Linked DNA regions of Luteibacter rhizovicinus DSM 16549. The protein of the gene in region 2 interacts with the protein of the main gene of each other region in a pairwise test. Links are inferred from orthologs where the notes say so. Each region holds a gene or a part of one and is shown on either strand. Other genes may lie near its edges.

Region 1 (4,326 bases), 1.6 Mb from region 2 along the record:
CACTGTTGCTGGCCGGCCTGTACGCCGAGGGCAAGACGGAAGTCATCGAGCCGCACCCGACGCGCGACTACACCGAAAGCATGCTCAAGGCCTTCGGCTGGCCGATCGAGTATTCCCCAGGCAAGGCCACGGTCGAGGGCGGGCACACCTTGCACGCCGTCGACGTGGACGTGCCGGCGGACATCTCCTCGGCGGCTTTCTTCATCGTGGCTGCATGCATCGTGCCCGGGTCGGAGCTTCACCTGAAAGGCGTGGGCCTCAATCCGCGTCGCACCGGCCTGCTGGCCGCGCTCGAGCTGATGGGCGCCGACATCTCGGTGGAAAACGAGCGCAGCAGCGGCGGTGAAGACATCGGCGATCTCATCGTCCGGTACCGTCGACTGCATGGCGTGGCGCTGCCGCTGGATATCGTGCCGGACATGATCGACGAGTTCCCCGCGCTGTTCGTCGCCGCCGCGGTGGCCGATGGTCTGACCACCATTCGTGGCGCCGCCGAACTGCGCGTGAAGGAATCGGATCGGATCGCCAGCATGGCCGCGGGTCTGCAGGCCTGTGGCGTGAAGATCGACGAACTGCCGGATGGCGCCATGATCCAGGGCGGTGCGATCGGTGGTGGCACGATCGACAGCCATGGCGATCACCGCATCGCCATGAGCTTCGCCATCGCCGGCCTCGTGGCCTCGGCACCGATCACCATCGGCGACTGCGCCAACGTCGCCACCTCGTTCCCGGGCTTTATGGAGCTGGCAAACGGCGTGGGTTTCCAACTGGAAAGGGCAGGCTGATACATGGCCCCCGTCACGGGAAGGCGTTAGGCTTTGCCTTCCTGTTACGGATGTCGTCATGGCCCCCAAGATCCCACCGTTCGTCGTCGTGGTGCCCGCGCGCTTCGGCTCGACCCGCTTGCCGGGCAAGCCCCTGCTGAAGATCGATGGCGAGTCGATGATCCGTCGCGTCGCCGAGCGGGCAGGGCTCGCCGGTGCCGCGCAGGTGGTGGTGGCGACGGACGACGATCGTGTGGCGCGGGAGTTGCGCGGCTGCGGTGACATCCTGGTCTGCATGACGCGTGAGGATCACGCCTCGGGCAGTGACCGTATCGCCGAGACCGCCAGCAATTTCGGCTGGCCCGAAGACACCATCGTGGTCAACCTTCAGGGTGACGAGCCCTTCGCCCCGGCCGCGGGCATCCGCGCCGTGGTCGCGACCCTGGCGGGCGACGACGCGCCCATGGCCACGCTGGCCACGCCGATCACCCATGCCGACGAATTCTTCGATCCGAACATCGTCAAGGTGGTCCGGGCCAGCAATGGTCGCGCGCTGTATTTCACCCGGTCGCCGGCGCCCTGGGCACGCGATCCCTTCGCCCAGAGCCGGGACAGTCTTCCCGCTGACGTGCCCTTTCTGCGGCATATCGGCATCTATGCCTATCGTGCGGGCTTCCTGCGCCGGCTGGCGGCGCTGCCGAGAACGCCCCTGGAGCGTGCGGAATCGCTCGAACAGCTGCGCGCCCTGGAACATGGCTACGCCATTTCGGTCCAGCTGACCCCGGAACCGTTTCCGCCGGGCATCGATACGGCCGAGGACCTGGTGCGGGCAGAGCGCTGGCTGGCCTCCGGCGGCCGTTGAGCCGGGTCGGAATTGGCCTACAGCTGAGCGAGGGCTCGCCCGACGCTCCCCATCGACCCGCGCCGAGGGCGTGGCTGCGGGCAAGCCCTTAATCTATCCCCGTCGCCACTGTCATCCCCAAGGAAGGCGACAGCCCACGGAAGGTCGGCGCCGGCATGGACTCCACCCCATGCCGGCGTTTTTGCGTCTGGCCTTCGCCGACACGCTAAAATGCCAGGCATGGAGCACACCGAGTCGCATCCGTTCGACGGCAAGGCCTTCGTCCGACACCTCACCACCTCGCCTGGCGTCTACCGCTATTTCGATACGGAAGACGAGCTGCTGTACGTCGGTAAGGCGGCGAATCTCAAGAAGCGCGTCAGCAACTACTTCCTCAAGCCACCGATGGATCCGCGTATCGCCTCGATGGTGTCGCAGATCGCACGGGCGGAAGTCACCCTGACGCGTACCGCGGGCGAGGCGTTGCTGCTCGAATCCCAGCTGATCAAATCGCTCAAGCCGCGCTACAACATCGTGCTGCGCGACGATAAGAGCTACCCGTACATCTATCTCTCGGGAGGCGAGGACTACCCACGCCTCGGCTTCCATCGCGGTGCGAAGACGGGGCCAGGGCGCTATTTCGGGCCGTATCCGAGCACCTTCGCGGTACGCGAGAGCCTTGGCCTGATGCAGAAGCTGTTCAAGGTGCGTCAGTGCGAGGACAGCTACTTCCGCAATCGTTCGCGTCCCTGCCTGCAGCACCAGATCGGTCGCTGCAGCGCGCCCTGCGTGCGGCTGATCGACGTGCCCGATTACCAGAACGACGTGCGCCATGCCGAGATGTTCCTCGAGGGCCGCAGCAGTGCGGTGATCGACGAGCTGGCGGTCGCCATGGACCAGGCCAGCATGGCGCTGAACTTCGAGCGTGCCGCGGCGCTACGCGACCAGGTCTCGGCGCTGCGCAAGCTGCAGGCCCAGCATTTCGTCCAGGGCGCCAGCGCCGACATGGACGTGATCGCCTGCTGCCTGGAGGGCGGCATGGCCTGTGTGAGCGTGTTGTTCTTCCGCAACGGCGTGAGCCTGGGCTCGCGCGACTTCTTCCCTCGCCTGCCGATCGATGCCTCCGTCGGCGATGTACTGGCGCAGTTCATCGCGCAGTACTACCTGGAGCGCCAGGTGCCCCGCGAACTGGTGCTGAGCGACACGGTGGAAGACATCGACGTACTCGCCCAGGTCCTTTCCGATCACGCCGGGTACGTCGTCTCGCTGAAACCCAGCGTGCGCGGCGAGCGAGCGCGCTTCCTCGAGATGGCCCAGCGCAATGCCAGCGCGGCGCTCACCTCACGCCTTGCCAGCCGGCATACGCTGCTGGCGCGCTTCGACGATCTGCAGAAGGTGCTCGAACTCGAGGCACCGCCGCGACGCATCGAGTGCTTCGATATCAGTCATACGCGCGGTGAGGCCACCGTGGCCTCCTGCGTGGTGTTCGGTCCCGAAGGGCCGGAGAAATCGCACTACCGTCGTTTCAACATCGCGGGCATCACGCCCGGCGATGACTATGCCGCCATGCACCAGGCACTCACGCGCCGCTTCAAGAAAGTGGTGGAGGGTGGCGCAAAGCCGGACATCCTGCTGATCGATGGCGGTACGGGGCAGGTGGGGCAGGCCGTGGACGTGCTCCGCGAGCTGGGTGTCGAAGGCATCCGCGTGGTCGGCGTGGCGAAAGGGCCCGGACGTCGCGCGGGTGAGGAGACGCTCGTGCTGGCGGAGACGGGAAAGACCCTGCATCCCGGCACATCCTCACCTGCCTTGCACCTGGTCGCCGCGGTTCGTGACGAAGCGCACCGTTTCGCCATCAGCGGACACCGCCGGCGCCGTGAGGCGGCACGAGAGCGGAGTACGCTGGAAGACGTGGCCGGTGTGGGCGCACGTCGCCGCGCCGCGCTGCTGAAGGCGTTTGGCGGTCTGGCCGGCGTCGAAGCGGCCGGTGTCGAAGAATTGATGAGTGTGAAGGGGATTGATCGCGGTCTCGCCGAACGCATCTATGCCATGCTTCATCCCTAAGTTGCATGCGACCGACTATGCGAATCAACCTGCCTACCTGGCTGACCCTCTTCCGCGTGCTCCTGCTCCCGGTCATGGTCGTCGTCTTTTACCTGCCGTTCCGCTGGTCCAATCTCGGGGCGGCCGCGGTCTTCGTGATTGCCGGATTTACGGACTGGCTCGACGGCTACCTGGCCCGCCGGATGAATCTCACCTCGGCCTTTGGCGCGTTTCTCGACCCCGTGGCCGACAAGCTCATGGTGGCGGTGACCCTGTTCCTGCTGGTCCAGTCCCATCCAGGCGGCTGGCAGGGCGTGCTCCTGGCCGTGACCGCCTCGGTGATCGTGGGCCGTGAGATCAGCGTCAGCGCGCTGCGCGAGTGGATGGCGCAGATCGGCGCACGCTCGAAAGTGAAGGTGGCCTTTCTCGGCAAGCTGAAGACCCTGGCGCAGATGGTCGCGCTGGTCGTGCTGTTGGTTCAGCACGACACCGAGTCCCTGGCGTCGTACAACATCGGCGAGGCGCTCCTGGTCCTCGCCGGCATCCTGACCATATGGTCGGGTCTGGACTACCTGAGGGCTGCATGGCCCAGTTTGCGCGGGGATTCAGACGACGTGAAAAAAAGTGAAAAAAAGTCGGTGCAAAGTGGTTGACACATTTCCGATCTGATTTAGAATA
Region 2 (16,042 bases):
GCGTGACCCTTCTCGCCGAGGCGGCGCCGAGCCGGCCGATCGTCATTCCGCCGCGGCTGGTGTTGCGGGGAACGACGCGGCCACGCGACGTTGCGGTCACGCCTTAACGGCTTTCTTCTGCGCCGGTGTTTTTTTCGGCGCTGCTTTCATCGGCGCTGCTTTCATCGGTGCGGCTTTGATTGGTGCGGCTTTGATTGGTGCCGCTTTGATTGGTGCCGCTTTGATTGGTGCCGCTTTGATTGGTGCCGCTTTGATTGGTGCCGCTTTGATCGGTGTCGCTTTCGCTGGCTTCGCCACCTGCGGCAGCAGCCCGGCCGCCCGGTAGCTGTCGACCACGGAGTCATAAAGCGACATGTCCGTCCGGCTGCGCGCGATGAGTTGTGCACCCGCGATGGCGGTGTAGATCGCACGAGCGCGTTGATCGGCACCTTCGGGTACGGCGATGTTTGCCGCTTTCAACACCTTGCTCAGCCAGGCGATGTTGATGTCAGCAAAGGAGAGGACTTCCGTCTTCACTACCGACGGTAGATCTTCGACTTCGGCGGCCAGGAAACTGGCGAGGCACAGGCGATTGTCACTGTGCAGTGTCGTGCGGAACATATCCGGATAGCGGTCGAGCGCGACAAGCGGGTCACCGGCTTCAGCAAGCATGGCGTCCAGGCCTGCCGCCGTGTCTTCCCAGTAACGTCGTGCGACGGCGGCACCGAGATCGGCCTTGCTCGCGAAGTGGTAGTAAATACTGGCGCCCTTGATACCTACGTCGGCCGCAAGGTCGCGGAAATTCAGGCCACCGTAGCCGTGCAATTGCGCGGCGAGACGGGCCGCCTCGAGGATCGCTTCCTTCGCATTCGCACTCATTGCCATGGCCTCGCCGCCGTTTCGGAATGAAACGAGCTACGGGGCATTGTAAGTACTCCGGCGCTACCTGCCAATCGACAGGTAGCGTATGGCGTCTTCAGAGGGACGGATGCAGGTCACGAACCGGGCTGACCGATTCCAGGAGGGAGGCCAGATACAGCAGGGTCGACTCGGCCTGCCACTTGGCGACCAGCTGGATGCCGATCGGCATGCCGTCGTGGCTGGTACCGAACCGTAACGTCAGGCCGGGAAGTCCCGTTATGTTGAGCGGGACGGTCGAGCCCATCAGATACGTGGCGTCCACGGTCTGGCCGTTGATGCTGAACTCGGGGATGCCGTGCTTCTGCGCCGGCAGCGGCTGGACGGGTGTAAGCAAGGCGTCGTAACGCTGGAAGTACTCGGCAAAACCGTCTCGCAGGCGGTCGGCAGCCTGTTCGGCATCGATGAAATCCTTCATCGACGTATCCGGCAAGGCCAGCATGGTCTTCGCCATCAGGTAGAGCTCGTCGTCGCGCCGGCCGGCTGTCGCTTCCTCGAAGGCTGGCTTCATTTCCATGACGTGGAGGCGGCTGAACACATCGAGCGCGAAGTCCCTCTCGAGAGCCGGGATACGCACCTCTTCGACGATGACGCCCGTGCCATGCAGCGCCTCCGCAGCGGCGCGAACCGTCGCCGTTACTTCGGGATCGATCGGCCCGAAGCCCGGTTCGACCAGCCAACCCACGCGTAATGGACCGGCAGGCGAGGTACCGACACCGTTGTCGAAGGCGATCGTGCTCGTCGCAAATGCATCCGAGCCGTCGGGACCGACCATCAGCGAATACGCCAGCGCGATATCGCGGACGCTGTGCGCCATGGGGCCGACATGCCAGAAGCGGCGTGGCGCACGCGGCCAGATGCCCGTCATCGGGATACGACCGTGGGTCGGCTTGAGCGAGGTGATGCCGGTTTGTGCCGCCGGTCCGCGAATGGAAATGGCCAGGTCCGTACCCAGGCCCAGCGGCGACATGCCTGCCGCGATCGCGGCGGACTCGCCACCACTGGATCCACCGGGCGTGCGCTCGAGGTTCCATGGGTTGTTCGTACGACCGGTAAGCAGGTTGTCGCTCTCGATCCAGTAAGAGAACTCGGGAAGATTCGTCTTCGCCAGCAGGATCGCCCCGGCGTCCTTCAGGCGGGCGACGCTCGTGGCGTCAGCCTCCGGGATGCGTCCCTTGAAGATCGGTGAGCCTCGCTGGGTCAGCACGCCGGCGGTATCGATGGAATCCTTGGCGGTGAATGGAACACCGTGAAGCGGAGCGAGGTCAGCGCCGGCCATGACCTCGCGCTCGGCGGCTTTGGCGGCATCGAGCGCGTCGTCCGCGAGGGAGACGATGGCGTTGACCCTCGGGTTGGTGGCTTCGATCCGGTCGAGGTGCGCTTGCATGACTTCGACGGGGGAGAGTTCGCGGCGGCGGATCAGGGCGGCCAGTGCGGTGGCGTCGAAACGGGTGATTTCAGAGGTCATGTCGGTATCTACCTGTCAAGTGTTAGGTAGATACTGCGCTGAAGTCTTGGCGTCGTCAACCCCTACCTGTCAGTTGACAGGTAATTGGTACATCGGCGGATTCTCAAGGGTCCTTGCCACTCAGACGAGTTCGACGCTGGCCTCGCCGAGCGGTATCCACGTGGCCGGGCCATCGCCCGCCTGGATGCGCAGGGCCATCTGGTCGCCAACCTGCACCCATGCAGTGGTCGGGACCGTCGCTCCGAAGCCGCGATCCGTGGCCCTTCCCATGGCAGCCATCGACTGTGGCGCGGCGGTCCGCACCAGGGTCGCCAGTGCGGCCGTCTCGTGCCTGATGACCGCCTGCTGACACAGGGCGAATAACGCAGCCCGGTCCTCATCGTCGAGACTATCCGGCGGAACGGCGCGATCGAGGCGGCCAGCCATGCGATGAAGCCGTTGACGCGATGCAAGCTCGCTGCATCCTGCGAGGGCGCCAAGCTCCGCATGGCTGAAACCGAAAAGCTCGTAAAGCAGCCATGCCGCGACATCGTCGGCCGGCAGGTGATGCACCAGGGTGAGCAAGGCTTCGTCCACGCGCTGGGCCTGGACCGCCAGATAGTCCGGCTGGTCACCGCCCCATGCCAGGGCGCCATCGCCCGCCACCCGTGTCAGCACGGCCTGGTAGCGCGCCTGACGACGCAACTGATCGAAGCACAGATGGCGGAGCACCGTGACGAGCCAGGCTTCCCGGCCGGAGGCCGAGTCGGGTAAGACGCGATCCGCGGTACGCAGGTAAACGTCGTGGAGGGCATCTTCAGCCGCGCTGCCGTCACCAAGCCAATGCCCGGCCAGTCCGATCAGACGCCGGCGAAGAGTGCCGTCAACGGCGAGAGGATGTTCCTGTGCAGGGGATGTCACGTTTATGGCGGCTCGTTCGTATAGGAAATGAACCTACCACACTGGAGTGAGCCCCAATGTTTACCAATGAGAAGGAAAGCGCCCCGCGCCCTGCGCACAACAGCGCGTTTCTGGAAGAGAAAACCTTCCGCGCCCGCACCGTGATGGTCTTTGGTACGGTCACCGATGCGATGGCTTCGGAAACGGTGCGCCGCCTGCTCGCCCTCGATGCCGAATCGCACGAGCCGATCGACATGATCGTGTCATCGCCCGGCGGTCACCTCGAATCGGGTGACGTGATCCATGACGCGGTGCGCTTCATCTCCTCGCCCGTGAACATGATCGGCACCGGCTGGGTCGGCAGCGCTGCCAATCACCTGTATCTCGGTGCGCCGCGCGAACGTCGGTTCTGCCTGCCGCAGACCCGCTTCCTGATTCATCAGCCCAGTGGTGGTGCGGGCGGCGCGGCGAGCGATATCGCCATCCAGGCAAAGGAGATCCTGAAGGCACGCGAGCGTATCGCGGCCGTCATTGCACGTGAGAGTGGCCAGCCGATCGAACGTGTGCGTGAGGATATCGAGCGCGACAAGTGGATGTCGGCAGAAGAGGCCGTGGAGTACGGCCTGGTCTCAAGGATCATCGTCCGTCGCGACGAGATTCCGGGGCGCTGATCGCCAGAAGCCGCTGCCCGAATCGGCAGCGACTTCATTGTGAGGCTGTCGAATCGAAGCGGCGCCTTAGACCCCTTCGATCATGAACACCCGATACTCCGACCCCTTCAACCGATGCTCCTTCGCTTCGGTATAGGCGGGGCTGTTGTACCAGGCCAGGGCCTCTTCCTTGCTGGGAAAGCTCAGAATCACCGAGCCCTCGATCGCGCTACCTTCCAACGTCTGGATATCGCCGTAAAAGGCGAGTCGCGTTATGGGGTGACCCGCGCCGGCAGGCTTCGCCTTCTCGGCATACACCGCCATTTCCTCCGGGTCGGTAGTGCGCTCCCGCGTGAACACGACATAGGTCGTCATGATGTCGATGCCTCGATCTGTGATGAAGAGGGACCACCCTTACCAGGCGATCGTATCGCCGAGATAGGTGAAACTTCCCGTGGGGCCGTCGGCACCGAGCAAGGCCATGCCGACGCTGCTCTTCGCACCGGTCGGTACGTCGATCTCGCCCTCGCCACCGTTCATGTCGGTCTTGACGTAGCCGGGGTGCACGGCGTTGACCTTGACCTTCGTGTCGCGGAGCTCGTAAGCCAGCTGCACCGTCCAGGCGTTCACGGCGCTCTTCGAGACGTTGTAGGCCGGAACCTTGAAGTGATAGATCTTCGATTCCGGATCCAGGTGATTCGTGACCGAACCCAGCAGGCTGGACACGTTGACGATGCGGCCGGCTGGTGCGGCCTTGATCAGCGGAAGGAACGCCTGGGTGACTTCCACGACGGCGAAAACATTGGTGTCGAACGTCTCGCGCCAAACCTTGATGCTTTGTTCGGACGGTGCCTTGTCCATCGAGTCGAGCAGGATGCCCGCGTTATTGACGAGGATGTCGAGCCGGCCAAAACGCGACGTCACATCGGCGACAGCCTTCTGGATGCTCTCGGCATTCGTCACATCGAGCACGATGGACTCGACCGGCAGGCCCTCGTCTTTCAGTTTCTTTGCAGCCGCCTCGGCGCGGCCCGCATCGCGCCCGGCGAGAAGCGTAAGCACGCCCTGCTCGGCAAGCTGACGAACGGTTTCGGCGCCGATGCCACGGGTTGCGCCCGTGACCAGCGCGACTTTCTGGGTAGCATTCATTTCGTGTCCTTGATCCAGAGTTAGGTACAGGAAACCGCCAGGTCAGCGGTCGCTCTGAGTCGACATCGGGGTGGACCCGGAAAAATAAAGTGCCGGCTTACTGCCCGACGCGAGGCAGCATCCCGATTATTGCCACGCAGACGGGCGGCTTATCACTTCGCTGACCATCCGCCACGGCTGGTACGTGAAGGAGACGGTGTGATCGCCCGCGGGCACGCATACCGCGCTGACGATGCCGTCCGCCCGGTGATGGGGCACCTCCTGTCCATCGACCCGGGCGACCCAGCCTGGAAAATCCTCTTCCGATACCACGAGCCATCCGGAGGCTGCACCCGACGTCTTGATGTCGGTCTGCACATTGGTCGACTGCGACGATTGCACCTGGAGCTTTCCGGTACAGGCGCTCATATCGTGAGTAAGCAAGTCGGCGTCAGCCTGATCCCGTGGTGTAAAGATGAGCGTGCTGGCGAAGTCGGTGGAGGCAAAATCGACGGCCGACGGCACGGCGCCCGCGAGAAGTGCCACCGCCTTGCTCGGCGTAAGCACGCGGGGCAAGGCGGTCTGCTGGATGATCTCGGTCTTGTCGTCCGCGTAGATCCTTGCGGCGGACGAGCTACCTGCGGGCTGCACGATGTAGGCCACGCCGAGCAGGCGGTTCAGGGCGCTGGACGGATCCGCATTGTAGGGCGTGGTCGGGCGCGGACCATCCCCATCCGAGTACGGACCGTACCACCGGTCGAAAAGCACCCAGCGCAGCGGGCCGTACCCATTTACGGCGGGAAGATTGCGAAGTACGACGAGATTCTTCCATCCCGAGCCAAGACCGACCGCTTCGATGCGCGGAAGCAGCTGGCCCTGAGGCGTATCACGGATGCGCGACGCGATGAACGTCGCTGCCGGGTTTTCGCGGAATTTCTTTCCGCTGTCGCCACGCTGATTGAATTCGCCGTTGAGGTTGAAGCAACGGTAGTCGACGACCACGAGCAACACGAGAGCGAGCGCCAGGCGGCCAGCATCCCGTGAACGTCGCGCGTACCAAAGCACCGCGGCCGCCGTGATCGGCGCGACGATGCTTGCGGCCTGCCAGCCTTCGCCGGTCCCTCGCATCCCCGCGCTGGCGAGAAGCAGCCATGCCGTGGTGGCGGCGAGGATCCCCGTCCATCGGCGGCGGTCCGACAGGTCAATATGGGACGCGCCGAACGCGACGGCTGTCGCCAGCGCGACGATCAACAGGTACGCCGAATCCGAAGGACGCCGGAACTGCTTGATCCCCGGCAGCACGTGGTACAGCCAGCCGTAAACCGGCGTGTGGCCACCGAGCATGTAGAGGATCGCGGCGACGGCGGCCACGCCGAGAAACATGAGGTGGCGTCGCTGCACGGGTACGGCCCATGCCTTCTTCAGTCCGACGATCAGGAGCAGCGAGGGCAGCGCGCCGATGTAGAGGAAGGTTTCGATCGGGTCCACCGCACCCGTGTATTTGCCGCGCAGGCTTTGCAAGGCGTTCGGGTGGAACAGCGTGAGCAACGCCCGCCAGTCGACCGACATCGACGTCGCCGCCTCGAGCGGGAGCACCGGACGATTGGACACGGTGACGAAGGCGTAACTGAGTAGCAGTTGGGGCAGCGCCATGGCCAGGGCGACGATGCCAGCCAAGGCGCCGCCGCCGACCACCGTCCAGCGCAGGCGCGGCGTCAAGGATGACCAGCGGCCCATCGCGACACAGACGGCATACGGAACCAGCATCAGCCCGATGAGGTAGGTGAGTTGCACCGGCTCGACGAGGATGGCGCCAGCGGCGAGTCCCACGATGATTCCGCGCCCCGGGGTCGGCCCGTCGAAGAACCAGCGCAGCGCCAGCAGCGCGACGGGAAGGAAGCTGTAGGCGAGGACGATCGGCACGTATTGAATACGGGAAGCCGCGACGCCACCGGCCATGAAGACGATGGCGCCCAGCAGGGCGCCGACGTCCGTCGCCTTGAAGCGACGCATGAGGGCCATAAACGCGATGCCGCCCATCAATACGTGCAGCAGGGTGGCCCAGACGAACCACGTCATACCGGGGTCCGCACGCAGCAGCATCCAGGCCATGAGCAGGGGCGAGAACAGCATCGCCTGCGGATCCGCGATCTGCGGATAGCCGCCGAAGATCAGCGGGTTCCACCACGGGGCGAGACCTGTCCGAAGGCTGTGTACGTTGAAGTACACCATCGGGTAGAACTCGTTCATGGCGTCCCCGGGAAGGACGCGCAGGCCAAGCAGGAGCGGGAGGTTCAGCGCGGCCCAGGCAAAGACCAGCACGCCGACGAGGCGCGCGAACGAGCGTGATGGCATGAGGTCCGTTTCGAAGCAGCGAGATCCGCGCGACGCGCATTATTACCTAGATCAAGCGGCGAATCGCTTCATCAGTATCGTCGCCGCTTCCGATGACGAGGCCGGGTTCTGGCCGGTAATCAACAGCCCGTCGGTGACCACGTACGAGGCCCAGTCCGGCCCCTTCGAATAGATGCCGCCCTTGGCCTTCAGCTCGTCCTCGACCAGAAACGGGACGACCTTCGTGAGGCCGACGGCTTCCTCTTCGCTGTTGGTGAAACCGGCGACCTGCTTGCCTTCGACCAGTGGTCTGCCGTTGGATGCCTTGACGTGACGAAGCACGCCAGGTGCATGACACACCAGGGCCACCGGCTTGCCTGCTTCGATGAACGACTCGATCAGGGCGATGGAGTGCGTGTCCTCGGCGAGATCCCACAGCGGGCCATGACCACCCGGATAGAACACGGTGTCGAAGTCGGCCTGCGAAACGCTGTCGAGGCGGACGGTGGCGGCGAGCTGGGCGTTGGCGGCGGCGTCGGCTTCAAAGCGACGGGTGAGGTCGGTCTGGAACGATGGCTCGTTGCTCTTCGGATCCAGTGGCGGCTGGCCACCCTTGGGTGACGCGAGGACCACGTCGACGCCGGCGTCCTTGAACGTGTAATACGGGGCGGCAAGCTCTTCGAGCCAGAAGCCGGTCTTGCGGCCGGTGTTACCGAGCTGGTCATGGGAGGTCAGAACGATGAGAACTTTCATGGTGATTTCCTTGATTGCGGTTGAGTTAAGTAGACCGGTCGTCTAGTGAATGGGCCGAAAAAAAGCACTTCGGATGAAGTGCCGGATGCGGCGCCCCTCAGGACGGGATATGCAGCATGTTTCGCGTGGTGATCATCGCTTTATGGAACGGCTCGGTATCGCGGACGATCTTCACCATGACGCTTGCGCCGAGCCACAACTGATACAGGCTCTGCGCGATCGCAGGCGCTGGCTGGTCGATCGACAGCGACCCATCGGCCACCCCCGCCTCGATAGCCACCGACATGCGCTCCACGATCCCCGCGGTACCGCGCTTCATCGACGTGCGCATCGCCTCGGACAGATCCGCGACCTCGGCCCCAAGCTTCACCGCAAGGCATTTGCCCTGGCAGTTCTCGAAGGACTGGTTGTCCTCCCAGGCCTGGAAGTAGTTCGCCAGACGTTGCGCACCCGAGCCGCCTGCCTGCCGCAGCACACGGTCCATATCGGCGAAGTAATCCTCGAAATACGCCTCGAGCATGGCCTCGCCGAACGCTTCCTTGGAACCGAAGTAGTGATAGAACGAACCCTTCGGCACGCCCGCTGCGACCAGGATCTCGTTGAGCCCGACCGCCGAGAAGCCCTTGCCGCCCATGATGCGCTGGCCCGTCGCCAGGATTTTCTGGCGGACGTCGGAGGATTCGGTGGTGGCGGTGGCGGGACTCATGGGACGGACTATACATAGAATTAGACCGGTCGTCTACTCCTCGTTAATCCTGACCGTAAATCACTCGACTGTCTTCGTCCAGACAGCCTGGGCGTTGGTGAACTCGCGCAGCCCGAAGTGCGACAGCTCGCGTCCGTAGCCGCTCTTCTTCACGCCACCTACGGGAATCCTGGCGTTGGAGGCGCTGAAGCCATTGATGAACACACCACCCGTCTCCAGGCGCCGCGCAATGCGCTGCGCGCGGGCCGTGTCGGCCGTCCACAGATTGCCGCTGAGTCCGTAGTCGCTCGTGTTGGCCAGCTCGATGGCGTGTTCGACGTTGTCAGCGACGGTCATCGCCGCGACGGGGCCGAAGGTTTCCTCGTCGAAAGCCGTCATGCCCGGACCGACGTTACCCAGCACGGTCGGCTCGTAGAAATTACCCGGGCCTTCGACCTTCTTGCCGCCCAGAAGCAAGGACGCACCTTGCGCCAGGGTCCGCTCGACCTGGCTATGCAGCTCGTCCCTCAGGTCAGTCCGGGCCATGGGACCGAGTTTGTTCGACGGGTCGGTGGGGTCACCCATCGTCAGGGCTTTCACCGCTTCGACGAACTTGCGGGTGAATTCCGCAGCGATCGGTTTTTCCAGAATGAAGCGCTTGGCGGCCAGGCAAACCTGCCCCGTGTTCTGGAAACGCGCCTGGACCGCCGTCTCCACGGCAAGATCGATGTTTGCATCGGCCAGCACGATGAACGGATCGCTGCCGCCTAGTTCCAGCAAGCTCTTCTTGAGCACCTTCGCTGCCGTCGAGGCCACGGCGGCACCCGCGCGCATGCTTCCGGTCACCGTGACTGCAGCGACCCGCGGGTCCTCGATGACGCGTGCAACCGTCTCGTTGTCCGCATGCAGGTTGACGAAGAGACCCTTCGGAAAACCGGCGGTCTCGTAAGCCTGTTGCAATGCGTAGGCGGCACCCATGACGTTCGGCGCATGCTTGAGGATGAAACCGTTGCCCGAGAGCATGATCGGCCCCGAGGCCCGAATCGCCTGCCAGAGGGGGAAGTTCCACGGCATCACGCCGAGGATGCTGCCGATCGGAAGATATGACACATGCACCTGATCGTCCCCGTCGACCGGCACCGGTTCGTCGGCGAGAATCCCCGGGCCGTTCTCCGCGATCCAGTCCAGCGTGGCGGCGCATTTTTCAACCTCGGCACGGGAGTCGACGAGTGGTTTACCCATCTCGCTAGTGATGATCAGCGCGAGGGTTTCCAAACGGTCCCGCAGCGTGGACGCCAGGCGATGGTAGGCCGCCACCCGCTCGGCCATCGGCGTGGCGCGCCACTGGCGAAATGCCGACGCGTTCTCGTCGAGCATGCGCTCGACGTCATCGGCGGTCTGGTAGGGATACGCCGCGATAAACGTGTCGTCCGCCGGATTGCGGGAGATACCGCCGTCGGCGTAAGCATTCGCAGGATGATTCGAAGGTGAGGTCATGACAGGTTCCATGAGGGCGGGAAGCAGCTTCGAGACCTATTATGGAGATCTGAATGTGAGCGGTAAGGCGTTATCTCGCCACGTACCCACGGACACCGACCAAGCGCTGCGCTTCGTTCTGCAAGGCAAAGGCGTGCATCGCCGCGGCGCGCAGCATCAGTGGACTGATGTAGCGCCGATGCACCCGGTCGATCAAGCCCAGGTACACGTGGCCGAACGCGTTACGGCAACGCACGCGGGTTCCCAGCGTGATGTCGACGCGACCGTCGACGACACGCAGCGCCACGCACGAGCGAAACGACAGGTGCTTGTCGTCCGCGCCGAGCATCACCTGCGCGAAGCTGTCGCCGTCGTCGATCCGCTGGTCGAGCACCGGGAAACGTCCCGCGAAGACGTGCTTGTCGAGCGGCGCGAGCAAGGACGATACCGGGCAGGCGAGCGGCGAGCGGCGCAGTCCCAGCGGCGTGACCAGCAGATTGCGAAACGCCATCAGCCGCGACACGCTGCCTGGCGGGTGCTGCACGAAGGCGTCGAGCAGGTCGGCGAGCAGTACCGACGCGCGCGCATGGCGAGGCTGGCACTCCGCAAGCACGAGCCGGAAGCTGTCTTCGTGGTCGAAGTCGCCGGCGAACTGTTCGCGCAACAGCGAATCCGCATCCGGCGCGTCGAGCTCCACCACCGTCTGCCAACCTTCGGTGCGCGAGAGAAAACCACCGGCGTGGCCCCAGCCGGCGATCAACGCCCGAACCTTGCCCAACGTGCGCCGCGCGAAGCCGCACAGCGTGACCTGCAACGATCCCGGCGCGGCCTCGAGCGACAGCGACGCCGTCGGTACGTGCATGTGGTCGGTTGCCATGCCGTCGAGCAGGGCCTGCACGGCCTCTGGCAGCAACTCGGTCAGCGAGGGGATGCTCGCGCCGTCGTCGAGAACCACCCGACGTGCTTCCTCGGAGAGCTCGCCACCCAGCTCGTTCGTATGGCACGACAGGGCGAAGAACGCGGGATGACCCGAGCCCGCGCGCAGCGGCTGGAACTGGTGCCAGGTGCCCCCGCCGAAGCGGACGGTGAACAGCGAATCCGGCGGGATCTCCACGTGGCGCAGGGCGCGCAGGAAGTTCGCGGGGTCGTCGGCAAGCTGTACCGGCGTGGCGGTGCAGAAGCGCAGCAGAGCGCCGCTGCTTCCCGACACGGCCGTGAAGATGCGATGCCCGGCATGGCGGTGGAACGGATGTCCTTTAGAGCCGACCGCGAAGGTATACAGCGAGCTGGGGTCATCATGTTCGAAGTGGGTGCCGGCCAGTTTCGCCGAGGGCTCGTCGAGCTCATCCACGAACGCCACGTGCGCCCGCTGGCGTAACGACGAGGCGGCCACCAGCTGGCTCCCGGCGCCATGCCCTAACTGGGCGATGAGCGACACCTCGACCGGCGGTCCGCCGGCAACGGAGGGGATGCTGATGCTGGGGAACGATGCGACGGACTCGGCGTGCGATGACATGGCGATCCCTCTACCGATGGGGCGGGTGTCAGCCCGGCTGTTTCTTCGCGGAAAGCCTCTTCGACTCGCGCTTGAGCGGCTTGCCCACGGGGCAGATCTCGAAGGCGAAGCCGGTGAGCGTGTTGACCAGGCTGTCCCGGTTGAGCTGATAGACCACGAACTGGCCGCGCTTCTCGCTGGACACCAGACCCGCGCCCTCCAGCACGGAAAGGTGCCGCGAAATGGACGGTGCGCTCATGTCGAAGCGACTCGCGATCTCGCCGGCGGTCAGCTCGGTGGCGGACAGATAGGCGAGGATCTCGCGGCGTGGCCGGGAGGCGAGGGCTTCGAAGACCTTGTCGATGGCCATGGATAATTCGTTAATTAGCGAAGTTGCTAACTATCTAAACGCATCGGACCGGCTAAGTCAACACGGGGATCGGACTTTCCAATTGGCCCAGACTGCGTTGCGCTGTCGCGGTCGGTGCGGATGACTGAGTTATCCTTGGTCGCAAGGCCTATTCATCGCCAACGGGCAATGGTGTCGTTTAGGAGGGACCGATGGACGTCGGTAGAATGATGCGTGTCGGAGCGGCAGCATCCGTCGTGGCTATCGTTGGTTGCGGGACGATCGACCCTGCTCGGGTTCACCTTGCGGTGAACACCGCCGATGGGCAGTGCAAAACGACCTCGCACACGACTGAGGTACACGTCACCGTGCGAAACGACAGTCGCGCGGAACTCAAGCTGTCGATCGACTCGAGTGAGCATCAACCGCCGTATTCGCTCAACTGGCTCAGTTTCCAGATTTTGAATGAAGATGGTTCGAGAGACTGGGATCGTGCTACTGGGCACGGAAACATGGTGATAGACGCGTTGTCGATCGGCCCCGGTGACGCCACCGAACTTGCGATCCCATTCTACGAATTGAAGCCCGAGGATTATGCCAAGACATATGTCATCCAGTTTCAGGATCGGCGAGATCATAAATTCATGACGGACCCATTCAAGCTTTGCGATGTATCGGAGCCCGACAGACAGCTGCTGCCTCGATGAACACATACCATTTCATTCGCGGTGACTTCCTCGCCGTGGCTGGCTTTCCTATCCGACCGCACGGTATCGTCGCCTAAAGTTCACGGTCAGCAGTAGCTCGTCGATAAGCTGTCGTGCCACAGCACAACTCTGCGAGCACCTAGTCGCTAGTCCGCAATCACCTGTTGGGTTCTTTCGATAAGGTGCCGGCTGTGCGAGCTCCAAAGACGTCAGAATAGCGTGCCCTTCCTTCCGCACCGCCTTATTCATGCTCGAACATCCGGATGAATTGGGGACTTGCTCGAGGACTAAGAGCTCGTTTCCCGCATCGATCCAAGCAACGGACACAATGTTCAGGTACTTGCAGTCCGACTTGAGCGCGTGCTTAGTTTTAATCAGTTTGCTAACCGGGATCTCACGCGCCTTGCCGTTCGTTTCGACGGCGCGCCGGCCTTACTCAAGGTTCCCACCGCTTTCATCCGTCGATGCGCACTCGCGCGCGGCTCCAGCTTTGACACCGTAGACGCGTCGGTAAGCGAACCGAGTATGAGTTGGACAATTAGCCGTGTCTCTATAGAGTCCGGCGCCCACTCGCACAGCGGAAGGAGCACTAGAGACGACTGCCGGCTTAGTAAACTCTGGATCAAGGGCTCACCGCGCAGCACGGCCCGACGAGGTCACTGCTCCTGATCACGTGGACAGCGACAGCTTGAGACGATTCTGTCCCAGCACCCGCTTCTTTCAATGCCACTTTAAGCACTTGGCTACATGTTCGTCATGGTAACAGTGCTCAGATCCATGTCTTGGCGTCTCACTCAAGACCGCCGGACGCGCTTCATTCCATCAAACTTAATGCCTTGGTCGCCTTATTAGCTCGAACCTGCTGAGCCAGATAACTCATTGAAGCGTGAGCGTGTCATCGACCCGAGCACCGAACACGTCCGAGTATCGCGCTTTGGCCTCTGTTGGCGTAAGAGTCTCACGAATCTTGCCGGTCTTAACGTCGATAACGAAGAACACCGCCTTACTCATATGTGAGCATCCAGATGAGTTCGGCACTTGCTCCATAACTAAGAGCGCGTCGCCGGAATCGATCCAGCCCACGGATACCACATTCAAGGTGCACGTTGACGTGATTGCGTGCGCCGTTCTGATCGCTTTTTGAACGGCAATTTCGCGCACGCGGCCCCCTGCTTCCACGAAGGCGCGCGTTCTCCACGTACCAACAGTACCGCCGTCACTGGCGTTTACGAACACGCCTCGGGCTTCTCCCGACCAAACCGCTTCGGACAACCAGGGACTGCCATATATGTCTGCAATGTCAAGAACAGAGCCGTAGAGTTTCAACGTGACATCGGTGTCATCACTGCGAATTTGCGCGGACCCATCGGGTGACTTCCACTCTCCGATATTGTTGGAGAACTGAAAGGTCTGGCCCGCGGCCGCCCAGAGATTTCCTTTCGCCATGCATGTGCCCGCGTTGACGCAGAGCGCGAGTGCCGCAAACCATATCGATTGCTTTAGCATCGCTACATCCTAGCGTGTTGGACACTGATAGCCTTCCGGCAGGTGATTGAAGGTAACAGGCATCTTCTTGATACCAAAGCTCAGTCCCGCCTGCTTTGCGGGTGTTGCCTTCTGGATAGGGAGTCCGAGCCGCGGGTCTCCGGCCTCGTTAACGCAGCCGGTCGAGCCAGCGGTGATCTGCAAATCGGCCGATATGACAGTCGTCGAGTTTCCGAACGGCACCTTCAGCCCAGCGAGGGCATGCTCCCCAACAGCTTATCCAGGGTGACCGGGTAATCGCGCACCCGTATGCCCGTGGCGTGGTGCACCGCGTTGGCGATGGCCGCCGCCACGCCGCACAGACCGAGTTCGCCCACGCCCTTCGCCTTCATCGGCGAAGACATCGCATCGGTTTCGTCGAGGAACACGACCTCCTGGTGCGGGATATCCGCATGCACGGGCACTTCATAACCGGCCAGGTCGTGATTGACGAAGAAGCCGAGCCGCTTGTCGACCACCAACGCCTCCATCAAGGCGGCGCCAGCACCCATGGTCATGGCGCCGATCACCTGACTGCGTGCCGTCTTGGGGTTGAGGATGCGGCCGGCGGCGCATACCGCGAGCATGCGGCGGATACGAATCTCGGCCGTGGCGGCGTCTACACCGACTTCGACGAAGTGCGCACCGAAGGTCGACTGCTGATATCGCTTGCTGAGGTCGCCATATTCCATGCTGTCCTCGACCACGATATCGCCGCCGGCGGCCACGCTGGCGAGCGATTCCGAACGCTGCCCGGATCGCACGTTGCCCGCTTCGAAGACGGTATCGGACGGATTCATGCCGAGCTTCTGGGCGATCGTATCGCGCAGCTTTACGCAGGCCGCATAGACACCTGCCGTGGAGCTATTGCCGCCCCATTGGCCGCCAGAACCTGACGACACAGGGAAACTGGAATCACCCAACTGCACGATGATGCGATCGATGGGAAGGCCGAGCATCTCCGCCGCGGTCTGCGCAATGATGGTGTAGCTGCCCGTGCCGATATCGGTCATGTCGGTCTGCACGGTGACACGCCCTTCCCGGTCCAGGCGTACGCGCGCACCCGACTTCGCGGTCAGGTTGTTGCGAAACGCCGCGGCGACGCCCATACCGACCAGCCATCGGCCATCACGCGTGGAAGCAGGGCGAGCGACACGCTTGTCCCAACCGAACCGGGTCGCACCCGTGCGCAGGCACTGCACTAACTGGCGTTGCGAGAATGGCCGCTCCGGCTTTTCAGGATCGACCTGGGTGTCGTTCCTGATGCGGAACTCGACAGGGTCCATACCGAGCTGCCCGGCCATTTCGTCCATGGCGATTTCTAGCGCCATCAAGCCCGATGCCTCACCCGGTGCACGCATGGCGTTGCCTTCGGGCAGATCGAGTACGGCAAGCCGCATCGCGGTCATGCGATTAGCACCGGCGTAGAGCAGCCGGGTTTGCGCGACAGCGGTTTCAGGCTTGCCGCCGGGCAAGTCGCCCGACCAGCTTTCATGACCGATGGCCGTGATCGTGCCGTCCTTCGTCGCGCCGATACGAATGCGCTGGATCGTGGCGGGACGATGCGTCGTATTGTTGAAGATGAGCGGGCGCGGCAGGGTCACCGCCACCGGCCTTTTGGCGGCGCGTGCGCCGAGTGCTGCCAGCAGCGCATCGCTGCGTACGAACAGTTTGCCGCCGAAGCCCCCGCCAATATA

What was found.
Region 1: the proteins of BJI69_RS07065 (region 2) and kdsB interact in binary tests that used the Escherichia coli proteins (3 or more experiments, as listed by UniProt). The link is inferred for Luteibacter rhizovicinus DSM 16549 from one-to-one orthologs.

The regions. Positions count from the first base shown.
Region 1 is NZ_CP017480.1:3,122,136-3,126,461, forward strand. Bases 1-2,734 are described here. They hold kdsB (3-deoxy-manno-octulosonate cytidylyltransferase), read left to right. Parts: upstream 1-843; coding sequence 844-1,626; downstream 1,627-2,734. Other genes in these bases: aroA (3-phosphoshikimate 1-carboxyvinyltransferase), read left to right, coding at 1-785; uvrC (excinuclease ABC subunit UvrC), read left to right, coding at 1,846-2,734. Outside these bases: more of uvrC, read left to right, coding at 2,735-3,669; pgsA (CDP-diacylglycerol--glycerol-3-phosphate 3-phosphatidyltransferase), read left to right, coding at 3,687-4,301. UniProt on the Escherichia coli protein: Activates KDO (a required 8-carbon sugar) for incorporation into bacterial lipopolysaccharide in Gram-negative bacteria.
Region 2 is NZ_CP017480.1:1,544,232-1,560,273, forward strand. Bases 7,012-9,753 are described here. They hold BJI69_RS07065 (TetR/AcrR family transcriptional regulator), read right to left. Parts: upstream 8,816-9,753; coding sequence 8,207-8,815; downstream 7,012-8,206. Other genes in these bases: BJI69_RS07055 (YfhO family protein), read right to left, coding at 7,012-7,377; BJI69_RS07060 (type 1 glutamine amidotransferase domain-containing protein), read right to left, coding at 7,429-8,109; BJI69_RS07070 (NAD-dependent succinate-semialdehyde dehydrogenase), read right to left, coding at 8,876-9,753. Outside these bases: BJI69_RS07020 (LacI family DNA-binding transcriptional regulator), read left to right, coding at 1-107; BJI69_RS23140 (pentapeptide repeat-containing protein), read left to right, coding at 176-325; BJI69_RS07030 (amidase), read right to left, coding at 956-2,365; BJI69_RS07035 (RNA polymerase sigma factor), read right to left, coding at 2,486-3,265; BJI69_RS07040 (ATP-dependent Clp protease proteolytic subunit), read left to right, coding at 3,322-3,915; BJI69_RS07045 (DUF1330 domain-containing protein), read right to left, coding at 3,982-4,269; BJI69_RS07050 (SDR family oxidoreductase), read right to left, coding at 4,309-5,043; more of BJI69_RS07055, read right to left, coding at 5,170-7,011; more of BJI69_RS07070, read right to left, coding at 9,754-10,291; BJI69_RS07075 (DUF2867 domain-containing protein), read right to left, coding at 10,362-11,786; BJI69_RS07080 (metalloregulator ArsR/SmtB family transcription factor), read right to left, coding at 11,815-12,135; BJI69_RS07085 (hypothetical protein), read left to right, coding at 12,327-12,821; BJI69_RS07090 (hypothetical protein), read right to left, coding at 13,698-14,327; aldehyde oxidoreductase molybdenum-binding subunit PaoC, read right to left, coding at 14,552-16,042. UniProt on the Escherichia coli protein: Involved in response to both electrophiles and reactive chlorine species (RCS). Represses the transcription of the nemRA-gloA operon by binding to the NemR box.